DNA from 4 places in the Blautia sp. MCC283 genome. Region 3 is predicted to be linked to each of the others. Evidence: riboswitches for the same ligand, from Rfam matches in the RefSeq annotation. Region 3 holds a riboswitch; each other region holds the start of a gene.

Region 1 (3,500 bases), on a different contig from region 3:
CTTTCTGAAGTTCCTCCGGTGTAAAACATAAACTGTCTTTATCTGCGCATCCCAGCAGCTGCTGGATCATATATTCATTTAATGCTCCTGCTGAGATCTTACTTGTTTCTACTTTCCAGCTTCCGTCCTCACTTTTTGTCATCTGAGCACTTTCGCCGGCTGTTACGGTTGTGGTTTTTCCGTCCGCTCCGGCCAGTTCCACTTCATCCTTAAATACATACACAGCGCCGCTTCCGGACTGTGCGCTTACGGAAAAGACTCCTGTCTCAAAGGTAAGCGTATTTTCATCAAGAGCGATCTCTGCTTTTCCCACAGAATCCGTAAGATCCGCAAAAACCTCTCCCTGATCCGCAGTAAGTTTCAAATTGTTTTTTTCTACGGATTCCGCAGTAAGTTTCGTATTTGCGTTAAGTGAAAGTGTATTGTTTTCTCCGGCTGAAAGCTCCGCTGTGGTTCCGTTCTTCGTCTCAAGAATATCTCCGGCTCTCAATGCCACATTTTTTTCCAGGCCGTAGCCCACACCGTTTCTCTGAATATTGGCCACACCTTTTACGTTCTTTGTCATAAGAACGCTGTCCGATCCTTTATCAAACCATCCTTTCAGATTTCCCACTGCCATCACTCCGCATCCGGCAATGACCAGGATCAGTACTACCATGATCACATTAAACAGCGTCTTTTTCCTCTTACTTTCCATTCTTCCTCCTTTTCTCTGCACAAAAAAAGCAACAAAAAAGGTAACGGAAAATAATCCCTCTTTTCCAAGGGGATTCCATTACCTGATAGATGTTCCTATGCGCAAACCAATGCTTCTACCTTACATGAAAGAAAAACCGCCCGCCGACTGTACGGCATCGCACTTACATGTACAGGAATCACACCTGTTTGCACGTCTTTCTTTTCTATGAAATTTTATACTGAAATTATAGTTTATTTCCTCTTGTCTGTCAAACGAAAACCCGGAAAACAATTGTATCTGTCCTTTTTCTGTGATATAATAATCAGACACCCAAAAATATTAAATATAGACGTTTTCAAGTTCCGGTTTTTTCCTGCAGAAAACCGGATTAAAAGGGAATAAGGTGAGAATCCTCAACAGACGTGCTACTGTATTTGCTTAGTTTATCCGTGAACCATTGTACTTTATCGTATGAGAAGGGGATAAACGTGACTGCATAAGTCAGGAGATCTGCTTGGAAATACTGCCGGCTATTACACGTATGATAAATAAATGGAGAATTCTTTTTTGACATCGTATCTGCCTGTGATGCGGTGTCTTTTTTTATGTTAAAGGAGACTTTTTTATGTCAGGTACTTATTACAGATCCAGTCGTGTCATTTCCAAAAACAACGCAAGAAACTATCTTTCCTCAAATGTAAAGATCCCTGCGCCAATTGAATATATCGCGTCGGAAGCTTTTCAGAAAAAGACCAAGATCTCCTCTGTCTGTTTTCCGGACACGCTTAAAAATATCGGCGCCAGAACCTTTCAGGGCTGCACTCTTCTGAAAGAAGTATTGCTTCCCACCCAGGTGGAAAATATGGGATCCAACGTATTTTCTCAATGTAATTCCCTGAAAAAAGTCATTCTTCCTCAGGCACTTTCTTCTATCCCGAGAGCCGCCTTTCAGGAGAACCGAAAGCTTGGATGTGTGATCTTTCCCCATGATTCACAGATTTCCCGGATCCGCTCCGAAGCTTTTTCACAGTGTACCTCCCTGGAATCCCTTCAGCTGTCTTCCGCACTTACCCTCATCGAGGACCGTGCTTTTTACCGCTGTAAAAATCTCCGTTCCGTGGATTTCCCGGAAGGTCTGAAACGTATCGGAAAAGAGGCTTTTTATTTTTGTGCCATAGAAGAACTTCATCTTCCCCAGTCCCTGGAATTTTTGGACGAAAGCGCATTTTTTAAGTGTATGAATCTTACTTATGTCTGTCTTCCCACAAATATCCATTATATCGGCAAATGGGTATTCCACGGATGTAACCGTATGAAATATCTGGAGATCCGACACGATCCCGATTTTATCGGGCCATGGATCATCAACCGTGCCTGTACCATCCGGTGTTATAAAGGTTCCAAAGTAGATGAGTATTGTAAGGAATTTGATTTTAAAGTTGAATATTTATGATCAAATGATCAAAAGCGGCATTTTTTCACATTTCATTCTGTGAAAAAATGCCGCTTTTATTTTTCAGGGGATAACAGCTTTATTTAACTGTTACCTTGCATGTTACTTTTTTGCTTCCGCTCTTTACGGTGATCACTGCTGTTCCTGCTTTTTTTGCTGTGATCACACCTGTGCTGCTTACGGTTGCCACGTTCTTATTGGAAGAAGTGTAAGTAATCTTCTCACCGGATGTGAACGGTGTACGTACCGGTTTCAGGGTTGTCTTTGCTCCTTTTTTCAGAGTAAGGGCAGATTTTACACCTGTGATCTTTGTTGTTTTTACTGTAGATTTCTGAACAGTTACTGTGATATAAGCTTTCTTTCCGCTCTTTAAGGTTACGGAAACTTTTGCTGTACCAGCTGTTTTTCCGGCTTTGATCACACCTTTGCTGCTTACAGTTACGATTTTTTTGTTGGTAGTTCCCCATGCCTTTACAGCATCACCGTTGGCAAGTCCTGTTACTTTCACTCTGGATGTGGACTGATTTACTTTCAGAGTGATCTTTGTTGCGTTCAGTTTCAGGGTTGGAGTCAGTTTTTTGCCGTAAGGTCTGGTTGTCTTTGTTTTATAACCGCATTTGGAGCAGACTTTTGTCTGTACTGCCGGTTTGAATACGGTTGCTTTTGTTGTTGTTTTCCAGGTGTAAGTATGTCTTGTCTTCGGGATACTTACTGTCTTTGTTGCGCCGCAGACTGTACAGGTATATGTTTTCACACCTGCTGTTGTACAGGTAGCTGCTTTTGTTACTTTACCTTTGTCATAGGTATGTGCTGCATATCCGTTCTTTCTCTCATTGCTGGAGATGTTGCACCAGGAATTTTCGTTTTTGGAATTTGCACATTCATGCCAGTGGGCGTTTTTGTCAAATGTCCATGCTGTCTCCCAGACATGATTCTCTTCTTCCGGATAGTAGTCTGTGTAATGAAGAACGATCTGGTCATTGTTCTTTACTTCCTGCTCGGAAACTCCAAGATCCGGATAAGAGCCGTTTAATGTATACATCCATCCGCTGTATTTTCCGTTTGTAAACTCGCCAAGTGTAACATCACCTTTTGTGATGGACGCAATGTAGTTTCCGGATGGATTCTCGCATGTCATGTTGTTGGCAAGTAATGCTGCGTCAATGACATCTTTTGCCGTAGAGCCTTCTACAACGGTATACTCACTCTGCTCCAGCCAGGTCTCCAGATTTCCTGCATAGTAGGTATGATACTGATGATCTTTATCACTGTCGTGAACCTGGTCACCTAAGATCGTAAGGGAAACTTTGATCTTCGGCACTACCAGTTTGGTAAGCTTATCTGCATCTGCACCGAGAGGATCATCGG
Region 2 (3,500 bases), on a different contig from region 3:
TGAAATATGACGTACTGATCGTAGGAGCAGGTCCTGGAGGAATCTTTGCAGCCTATGAGCTGATGAATAATGATCCGGAGAAAAAGATCGCGGTTTTTGAAGCCGGCCATCCTCTGGAAAAAAGAAAATGTCCTATTGACGGAAAGAAAGTAAAATCTTGTATCCACTGTAAAACATGTGCGATCATGAAAGGATTTGGCGGTGCAGGCGCTTTCTCCGATGGAAAATATAATATCACCAATCAGTTTGGCGGAACGCTGTATCAGCATATTGGCAAGGATACAGCCACAGAACTGATGGAATATGTAGATAAACTGAATCTGATGCATGGTGGAGAGGGAACCAAGCTTTATTCCACCACAAACAGTGAGATCCGTAAGCTTTGTCTTCAGAACGGCCTGCATCTTCTGGATGCATCTGTCCGCCACCTGGGAACGGATATCAACTATGTAGTACTTCAGAATCTCTATGACAAGATGAAAGCCCATGTAGATTTCTATTTTGACGCGTCCGTTGACAAAGTGGAGAAAACAGAAGACGGCTATGCAGTTGTTGTAGGTGATGAGCGTTACGAGGGAACTTACTGCATCATCTCCGCGGGACGAAGCGGAAGTAAATGGATGGAGACTGTATGTACAGATCTTAAGATCCCCACACTTTCCAACCGTGTGGATATCGGTGTCCGTGTGGAGCTTCCGGCAGAGGTGTTCAGCCGTCTGACCGATGAGCTTTACGAGAGCAAGATCGTTTACAGAACCGAGAAGTTTGAGGATATGGTCCGTACTTTCTGTATGAACCCGAGAGGTGTTGTGGTTAATGAGAACACCAATGGAATCATCACAGTAAACGGCCACAGCTATGAAGATCCTGCAAAACACACCAACAATACAAATTTTGCGCTTCTGGTATCCAAACATTTCTCAGAGCCGTTCCATGACAGCAACGGATATGGTGAGAGCATCGCAAGACTTTCCAACATGCTTGGCGGTGGTGTTATGGTACAGCGTTTCGGAGATCTGATCCGTGGAAGACGAAGCACAAAAGCACGTATTGAGGAGAGCTTCGTAACACCGACTCTTTCCGCAACACCGGGAGACTTAAGCCTTGTTATGCCGAAGCGTATCCTGGATGGAATCATCGAGATGATCTATGCTCTGGATAAGATCGCACCTGGAACAGCAGATGACGATACTCTGCTTTATGGTGTTGAGGTTAAATTCTACAACATGGAAGTTGAGATCGATGAGAATCTGGAAACCTGCCACAAAGGTCTCTTTGTTATCGGAGACTGCAGCGGTGTGACACATTCTCTTTCCCATGCATCCGCCAGCGGTATCTATGTAGCCAGATACCTTGAGCAGGAGTACTTCAGTAAATAATATGAGCGGCCCTTTTCTGCTGTCACAGTGATGGCGGAAAGGGGCTGCTTTTATGTTGTAGGAAATCACTGTACCATAAATAAAAAACATAAATCATATAAAACCATGCATAATGTGCATGAATATTGAAAGGAGTATGTTGAAAATAACTGACAGATGCAGGGGAAGCACCATGATTCGTCCGACAGCAATCTTGACAATTTTGTGATTTTGTGGTAAAAGAATAAGTAACCAGGTAAAATCGAATATGTACAAATGTTATGGCAATAAGGTTGCGTCCAGTCGGATGTGCAAAAGAGAATCCGGTGAGAATCCGGAACGATACCGTCACTGTGAACGGGGAGCTGTTTTTAAATACCACTGGGAAACCGGGAAGGGAAAGCAGTGTGGAACCAAGTCAGGAGAACTGCCTTATTGTGAGATCCAGGATTCGCGGTCTACGAATCTGTATTCTCAATAACAATACAGAACTTCTTTTTATGTGTATTGCGAGAGAATCGTGTGTGAGCAGGCGGCCGCAGAAAGCAGCCGTTTTTTTGTACATATCAGTATTCTGGAAATACATGAAAAGAGGACGATAAGAAATGAAAAGAAAAACAATGTTAGCTCTGATGCTCGCAGTTTCCATGACATGCTCTATGGGTGCAGCTACAACAGCAATGGCAGCAGATGATTCCGCTACAGAAGAGAGCGCAGATGAGAGTACTGAGGCAGCTGATACCACAGAGGCTTCTGATGAAGACCAGAAAGCAGCTGACAATGTAGCAGCTCTGATCGACAAGATCTATGTTCAGGAGAGAACTGACACAACAGATGAGGACTGCAAGGCAGCTAAAGAAGCATGGGATGCTCTGACAGACGCTCAGAAAGAACTGGTAGAGGGCGAGAACGCTGATCCGGATTACTTCGGACGTGACACAGGAGACGCTTCCAAAGACGATCCACGTAACCAGGATGAGATCGGTGAGAACGAGCTTCTGGTAGTAAGCTTTGGTACTTCCTTCAATGACAGCCGTGCAGAGGATGTCAAAGGAATCGAGGATGCTCTTGCAGAAGCTTATCCGGACTGGTCTGTAAGAAGAGCATTTACAGCACAGATCATCATCAACCATGTAGAGGCAAGAGATGATGAAGTGATCGATAACATGCAGCAGGCTCTTGACCGTGCAGTAGAGAATGGTGTTAAGAATCTGGTTGTACAGCCTACTCATCTGATGCATGGTGCTGAGTACGATGAGATGACAGAAGCGATCAATGGCTATAAAGATAAATTCGAGTCTGTAGCTATCGCAGAGCCAATGCTCGGTGAGGTTGGAGACGATGCAACCGTGATCAACGATGACAAGAAAGCCGTTGCTCAGGCAATCACAGATGAGGCTTGCAAAGAAGCCGGATTTGACAGCATGGATGCAGCAGCTGAGGCTGGCACAGCATTCGTATTCATGGGACATGGAACATCTCATACAGCTAACATTACATACGATCAGATGCAGACACAGATGGAAAACCTTGGATTCAAGAACGCATTCATCGGTACTGTAGAGGGTAAACCGGAAGATACAGCCTGCGACAAGGTTATCGAGAAGGTAAAAGAGGCAGGATACAAGAACGTTGTTCTTCGTCCGCTGATGGTTGTTGCCGGAGACCATGCAAACAACGATATGGCCGGTGATGATGAGGATTCCTGGAAGAGCCAGTTTGTAGCATCCGGAAACTTCGAGAATGTTGATACACAGATCGCAGGTCTTGGACGTATCGAGGCTGTTGAGCAGCTTTATGTAGATCATACAAAAGCAGCTATCGACTCCATCGGAAGCACAGATGAGTCCGCAGATTCTGACGCAGCAGCAGATACAGAGGCTGATTCCGCTGAGGATTCCGCAGAATAATAAATATGAAACGATCTGAGTGAGCTCAGATACCTATAAGAAATCCATGTAACTGCCCGGAAAGATCAGGAAGACTGTCTTCCGGGCAGATTGCTGTATCTATGGAAGGGAGAAGATTATTATGAAAAAACGTTATGTAAACTTAATCCTTGCAATGGTAAGTGCATCAGCTATGGCCCTTGGCTCTGTGCCTGCGATGGCTGCAACAGATTCCGCAAAAACCGAATCTGCC
Region 3 (3,500 bases):
GGAAAAATGACATACTGGAGCCGCAGCCGGAATGAACTCTGGACAAAAGGCCTGACATCCGGACATGTACAGTATGTAAAATCCCTTACCATTGACTGTGACAATGATACGATCCTTGCCAAGGTGGATCAGGTGGGGGCTGCCTGCCATACAGGAAACCGTACCTGTTTCTTCAAACCACTGATGAAGAAAGAGTACGATGATACCAATCCACTCCACGTATTCCAGAATGTGTACGATGTGATCACAGACCGGAAAGCGAATCCGAAGGAAGGTTCCTATACCAATTATCTTTTTGATAAGGGAATTGACAAGATCCTGAAAAAAGTCGGTGAAGAATGTACAGAGATCGTCATTGCCGCCAAAAATCCGGATAAAGAAGAGATCAAGTATGAGATCTCAGATTTTCTCTATCACATGATGGTACTGATGGTGGAAAAAGGTGTCAGCTGGGAAGAGATCACCAGAGAACTGGCAAAAAGATAGAATTAAAAAAAAGACATATACAATTTTGGTTAGGCATGGTATACTTATCGGAACAAAGTGCGGAAATATAAGAAAAAGGGAAAGGGAAACAGCCAATGATCAAAATTGATGACTGGGTGATCGAAAAAGGAGAAAAAGCACAAGGTAAGATTGAGATCACAGGATGCGGCATGGCGATGCCGGCGACTGTGATCTGCGGGGTGGAAGACGGACCGACGATCCTGATCACAGCAGGAGTACACAGCGCCGAGTATGTAGGAATACAGGCGGCGATGGAACTTGCGAAAGAATTTCAGCCGGAGGAACTGAAGGGAAATGTGATCATCATTCCGCTGGTCAATGTCAGTGGATTTGAACATCGTACCATGAGTATGGTCTATGAAGATGGTAAGAATCTGAACCGTGTTTTCCCGGGAGATCCTGAGGGGACAGCTGCAGACCGCATTGCCTATACCATGGTGACGAAACTTTTTTCCATAACGGATTATTATATTGATCTGCACAGCGGAGACGGATATGAGCAGCTTCATCCATATGTTTATTATGTAGGGGTTGTAGATGAAGAGACGGCAGAGAAGTCCTTACATATGGCAAGACATATCGGTGTCAAATATGTGGTCCGCTCTACAACTGCTACAGGTGGTGCCTATAATTATGCTTCTTCTCTTGGAATTCCAAGCATTCTCATCGAGAGGGGCGGACACAGTTACTGGACCTGGGAGGAAGTGGAACAGGACAAAAGAGACGTCCGTCATCTTGTGTTTCATCTTCAGGGGAAGAAATGTCACGGACTGAAACATTACCGTCAGATGCTTCTGGAAAATGTGGTATATGAATATGCACCATATACCGGATGCTGGTATCCATCCAAAAAGCCTGGAGAGTACTTCTTTAAAGGAGAAGACCTGGGTGAACTGAGAGATTACTACGGAAACCTGCTTTATACATCCATTGCAACAGAAAATGGAGTTGTACTTTATCAGACAGCCAGCCTGAATATTATTGAGGACGGACCGATGATCGCCTATGCAGCGATCACAGAGACGCTGACCTGATATTCGCAGAGCTTTTCCACCAAAAATTGTTTTATTCAATTCCTATAGAAACGATAAGAAAACCGGATTTTACCGTTTGTTGTTCTATTTGTAAAAACAAACGCGTAAAATCCGTATTTTTTTGACAAATCGGATAAACTCAGTTGTTAAATACCTAACGGGGTATATGTACAATTCAAACAGCTTTGACAAAATTGATAAATATTCTAAAAATACAACATTTTTCTATGGACAACAGCAATAGATTTATCATATAATAAATCCGTAATTTAACAGCATTTGCTGATTTTTACATCAGTCGTTGCAAGTTCCGAGAGGATTAATAGGGAAACCGGTGTAAATCCGGTACGATCCCGTCACTGTAATGGGGAATCCTCAGATAAAATACCACTGGCCGGGTGCGTGAGAAATAGGGCCGGGAAGGTGTCTGAGGGTGAGGAGCCTGAGTCAGGAGACCTGCTTGTAATTGTTTTAAGATGATTCTTACGGAAGATAGGAAGCAAGTTTTTTTGTGTGTGCCCGTATTTCGTCACGGGCTTTTTTCGTGCGTATTTCTAAAATTCCATGCATTTTCTGCATATAAAGAATCCCATTATAGTTATTATTATCTTATATAAGTTGAAACGGCTATGCTAAAAATCACATCAAATGAGGAAAGGAGTAAAACGTGACAAAGAAACAAGTAGGAAAAAGATTTCTCCAGATTATCATTGTATTATTTGGAATCAGCTTTTTCACATTTGGACTGACCTACCTGTCACCTGGTGATCCTGCGGAGATCATGTTGACAGAGTGTGGTAATCTTCCAACACCGGAACTTCTGGAACAGACAAGACATGATCTCGGCCTTGACCAGCCATTTCTTGTGCAGTATGGTTCCTGGCTGAAAGGTGTTGTAACAGGAGATATGGGACAGTCCTATTCTTTCAAAATGCCGGTAACGGATAAACTGGTATCCTGTTTCTGGCCGACGCTGAGGATGTCGTTGCTGGCACTTCTGATGATGGTCATTATTTCCATACCGCTTGGAATACTGGCCGCTGTATATCAGAACAAATTCCCGGATTATTTTGTAAGAGGAATTACCTTTGTGGGAGTATCTGTTCCAAGCTTCTGGCTGGGCCTGATCCTTCTCAGCATCTTTGGTGTTCAGCTTCGCTGGATCAATGTTGCCGGAGGCAGTACAGATTTTAAATCCATGATCCTTCCGGCGCTGACACTTGCACTTGCCATGTCTGCAAAGTATACCAGACAGGTAAGAAGTGCAGTACTGGAGGAACTTCACCAGGATTATGTCACAGGTGCAAGAATGCGTGGGATCAAGGAAAGCGTCATTCTCTGGAAACACGTTCTTCCTAATGTAATGCTTCCGCTGGTAACACTGCTGGGGCTTTCCCTTGGAAGTCTTCTGGGAGGTACTGCAGTTGTAGAGATCATTTACAACTGGCCTGGAATGGGAAATATGGCAGTAAAGGCAATTTCCTGTCGTGACTATCCTCTTGTACAGGGCTATGTACTCTGGATCGCGATCCTGTACATGTGCATCAACCTGCTTGTGGATCTGTCCTATACTTATCTCGATCCAAGACTTAAGGAGGATAGATAATTGAAAAAGGTATTACGAACATTCAAAGAAAATAAACAGTTCACTCTTTTCTTTATTCTGGGTCTCGTGGTGATCGGTGTTGCGATCTTTGCACCGCAGCTTTCTCCATATGATCCGTTGGATGCAGTTATGACCGAATCACTGCAGGAGCCAAGCTCCGCTCATCCGTTCGGAACGGATAAGCTTGGACGAGATCTTCTTTCCCGTGTTATCTTCGGAACAAGAACCTCTCTGATCATGACCTTATGTCTGGTTGCGGTGATCTTTGTGATCGGTACATTTTTAGGAGTTATCGCCGGATATTTCGGTGGTGTTGTGGATGCAGTGATCATGCGTATCGCGGATATGATGAT
Region 4 (3,500 bases), on a different contig from region 3:
CGCTCCTGTCCGGCTATGTGCTCATGTAGTTTTATTATACCTTACCCCTACTTCGATGTCAACGAAATCCAACATGTGTTTCTAGCTGTTTTTGTGGTTTTTATCGGTTGTTCCCTGTTGATTTTATTTGTTTTTTGTATTTTTATGTTTTTCTCTATTGACTTTGTTTTTCTGCTCTGCCATACTTAGATTTATATAGGAATTCCTTTGTTTTTCAGAAAAAATTTATGCAAAGCGGACATTCGTATTCCGCTCTGTCACATGTTCTCAAACAGTAAAAGAGGTGTATTTTTATGTATCTTTCTGATATGCATACCCACTCCATCGCCAGTGGTCACGGCACGGAATGTACCATCACAAACATGGCACGCGCAGCTGCCGAGAAAGGTCTCCGGCTTCTCGGGATCACTGATCACGGTCCCGGCACTCTGGCAGCCGGAACTTCCTCCTATTTCCGCAGCCTTACCTATTCTCCGAAAAAACATTTCGGAGTAGATCTGCTCTACGGAATCGAACTGAATATTCTGGACCGGAAGGGAACTGTAGATCTGGATCAGGAATTATTATGCAAACTTGATTATGCCATTGCAAGCATGCATACCTGGAACTACCGTCCCGGTACCAGAGACGAGAACACAGAAGCTTTTGTCAATGTCATGAAGAATCCCTGTGTCAAAATCCTCGGTCACAGCGACAACACCCATTATCCGGTAAATTATGATGTTCTTGCCCGAACTGCCAGAGAAACCGGAACAATCTTTGAAATTAACGAAGCTTCCCTGGCTCCATATGGCTACCGTGGTGATACCAGAGAAAACTGTTATGAGATTCTCCGCTGCTGCCGCAAATATCATCTGCCGCTGCTGCTCTCCAGTGACAGTCACGGTCCGGAACACATCGGTGATTTTACCTGTGCTGCTGAATTTGTTCATCAGGCCATGTTCCCGGAACAGCTGATTCTGAACAATCAGCTTCCAAGATTGAAGGTATTTCTGCAGACCAGATGATCTGGTAAAACAGTAAGATCGAATATACATAAAATGTATCCGAATACACATTCATGTTTGACTCACAACCAAAAAAGCCAGCTCGGACACATTTTACCATGTGTCCGAGCTAGCTTATTATTTCGGGTTATATTATATTTTCTTTATTATCATTTCTCATCTGCCTGAGAATTCTCTCTCTGCTTTCTTATCATATCCGCAAGTTCCTGATATTTTCCTGTGATATATCCATAATTCTCTCTTCTGTGAGGAAGTTTACACGCAGTGCAGTCCTTGATTCCGCTTTCCGTAAAATGGAAATTACCACCGCATTTATCTCCCAGTGCATACAGCGGACAATAACAGAACAGGCAGTTAAAATTTTCCGGATCTGCTCCTTTATGGCATGGAAAATACTCGCATTTTTTGTGGCTGAAATAGGAATATTCTTTTCCCTCCCAATATGGTTTCTCCATGGTTCTTATCTCCTCCCGGATCATGCACTCTCTTAATTTTTCCGTAAAAAAAGAGGTAGCGATCCCACCCCGGGGTAGAAATATAATCCGTTCATGAGTGCGCGGAGGGAACGAATGTATCCGGAGTAGTATCGCCTGCCATTTAATCATGTATAATTCATATGAACAGGCGCATTCCATAAAAAAATGCCTACTCTCGTAAAAAAGTAGACAACGTCCCAGGGGTGCGGAGTCCCTGAAATGGTTGTTACACTTTACACGGAAGTTTAACCTCGCCATAACAAGCAGGTTTCCTGGCTCCGGGATCATGGCTCGTCTCTCCTTCTCATACATAGGTACAATGGATTCTGAGATTCGCTCCTCCGTTACAGTGACCGGATCGCTCAGGTTTCTCACCTGATTCCCTTTTCTGCTGGCTTCTGATAATCCATGACTGTCAGATGCCCTCAGCACTTGCTATGTTCAATATGGAATTATACTGACATTATAATAACACCCTGTTAATTATATGTCAATACTGTTTCAGATTTTTTTGATATAAATTCACTGTTTCCTTATAAGAAACAGCCTGGCGGAATATGCCGCCAGGCTGTTCAATATCTTCATCTTAATAAATTTTATATGGTTCGTGATTATACAAGACGTCTTACAGAAACAATCGTTCTGTATGTCGCATCGTTACTGATCTTAATACCATCCTGAGAATTGGATGCATGTACGATCTGTCCATTGCCCATGTAAATAGCCACATGTCCACCATAGCAGATCAGATCTCCTGGCTGGGCATCTGCATAAGATACCTCAGTACCTGCATTCTGCTGCTCATAGGAAGTTCTCGGAAGGCTTACGCCAAAGTTGGCATATACACTCTGTACAAAACCGGAGCAGTCTGCACCATTGGTAAGGCTTGTTCCGCCCCATACGTATGGATTTCCAACAAACTGTGTCGCATAATCTACAACAGAAGAACCTGAGCCACTGTAGGAAGAAGAGCTTCCACTGTCAGAAGAAGTATCTTCGGAAGTATCTCCGCTGTTATCATAATCCTCGTCTGTATTGGCTTCTGCATCGTCTGTGTTGGTATCTTCTGTTTCATCGCCTGTTATGGCATTACCGTCTTCATCATACTGAGTATCATCGTTCTCTCCATCTGCTGTGTCTGTATCTTCATCCACATACTCAGTATCATCTTCAGCAGCGTCCTCGTCTGTATTTACGATCTCATCACCGTTCTCATCATACTGCACATCTTCTTCGCTGTCAGCTTCTTCATCCTGCTGCGCCTGTGCTTCTGCTTCTGCACGGGCCTGTGCTTCTGCCTCTGCCTGTGCTCTTGCAGCTGCTTCTGCTTCTGCCTGACGTCTCGCTTCCTCTTCTGCCGCGATACGCTCTGCCTCCAGACGCTGAAGCTCTGCTGTCTGCTCTGCAAGAAGGTTCGCATAGTCTGTAGCCTGCTGCTGTGCATAAGCGATCTCATTATCATAATCCGCAGATGTGGCACGCTTCTCATCCAGCTGTACCTGCAGATTCTGTGACTCAGCCTCGTACTCCTGCTTCATTCCCTCAAGTTCTGCCTTCTCCTGTGTATACTGAGCTTCCAGGTTGGCAACCTGCTGAATGGTATTGGAATACTTCTCAAGGCTCTTTCTGTCCTGTTCATATGTCTTCTGTGTGTACTCAGCTTTCGTGAGAAGATCTGACAGGTTCTCTGCATTAAGCATCATCTGGAACCATGCATCATCTCCACCTTTCTCATAGAGATACTGAATACGCTTCTTCATTGCCTCATACTGCTTGGTCTTGGCATTCTTAGCCTTCTCAAGGTTCGTCTGGGTAGAAGCAATATCAGCTTCTTTATTAGAGATGTCTCCCTCCAGTGTCTGGATTGAAACCATCACGTTTACAAGATTGGCATCAAGAGTGGAAATTTCGCCTTCAATCTGTGATTTCTGTGCGGAAAGATCATCCAATCTGGAATAAGTCGCATTCAGCTGTTCATTGGTTGCATCCATTTCCTGCTGAAGTGCTGCCTCATCTT

Evidence for each region. Region 3 has a riboswitch for cobalamin ahead of nikB (nickel ABC transporter permease). Riboswitches for the same ligand answer to the same signal wherever they lie in the genome.
Region 1: another riboswitch for cobalamin. It lies ahead of GPK81_RS01415 (leucine-rich repeat domain-containing protein); the one in region 3 lies ahead of nikB (nickel ABC transporter permease).
Region 2: another riboswitch for cobalamin. It lies ahead of GPK81_RS01105 (sirohydrochlorin cobaltochelatase); the one in region 3 lies ahead of nikB (nickel ABC transporter permease).
Region 4: another riboswitch for cobalamin. It lies ahead of GPK81_RS01170 (cysteine-rich small domain-containing protein); the one in region 3 lies ahead of nikB (nickel ABC transporter permease).

Annotation. Positions count from the first base shown of each region.
Region 1 covers NZ_WQQB01000005.1:8,634-12,133, forward strand. Annotated here, with positions in the region: gene GPK81_RS17815 (DUF4430 domain-containing protein) at 1-697, opposite strand, end outside; cobalamin riboswitch at 1,020-1,211, shown strand; gene GPK81_RS01415 (leucine-rich repeat domain-containing protein) at 1,305-2,132, shown strand; gene GPK81_RS01420 (DUF4430 domain-containing protein) at 2,212-3,500, opposite strand, start outside.
Region 2 covers NZ_WQQB01000004.1:44,373-47,872, forward strand. Annotated here, with positions in the region: gene GPK81_RS01100 (NAD(P)/FAD-dependent oxidoreductase) at 1-1,379, shown strand, start outside; cobalamin riboswitch at 1,632-1,807, shown strand; gene GPK81_RS01105 (sirohydrochlorin cobaltochelatase) at 1,964-3,268, shown strand; gene GPK81_RS01110 (hypothetical protein) at 3,390-3,500, shown strand, end outside.
Region 3 covers NZ_WQQB01000028.1:39,712-43,211, reverse strand. Annotated here, with positions in the region: gene hisIE (bifunctional phosphoribosyl-AMP cyclohydrolase/phosphoribosyl-ATP diphosphatase HisIE) at 1-486, shown strand, start outside; gene GPK81_RS09620 (M14 family metallopeptidase) at 582-1,541, shown strand; cobalamin riboswitch at 1,830-2,019, shown strand; gene nikB (nickel ABC transporter permease) at 2,209-3,147, shown strand; gene nikC (nickel transporter permease) at 3,148-3,500, shown strand, end outside.
Region 4 covers NZ_WQQB01000004.1:60,767-64,266, reverse strand. Annotated here, with positions in the region: gene GPK81_RS01175 (phosphatase) at 294-1,007, shown strand; gene GPK81_RS01170 (cysteine-rich small domain-containing protein) at 1,157-1,462, opposite strand; cobalamin riboswitch at 1,729-1,931, opposite strand; gene GPK81_RS01165 (C40 family peptidase) at 2,095-3,500, opposite strand, start outside.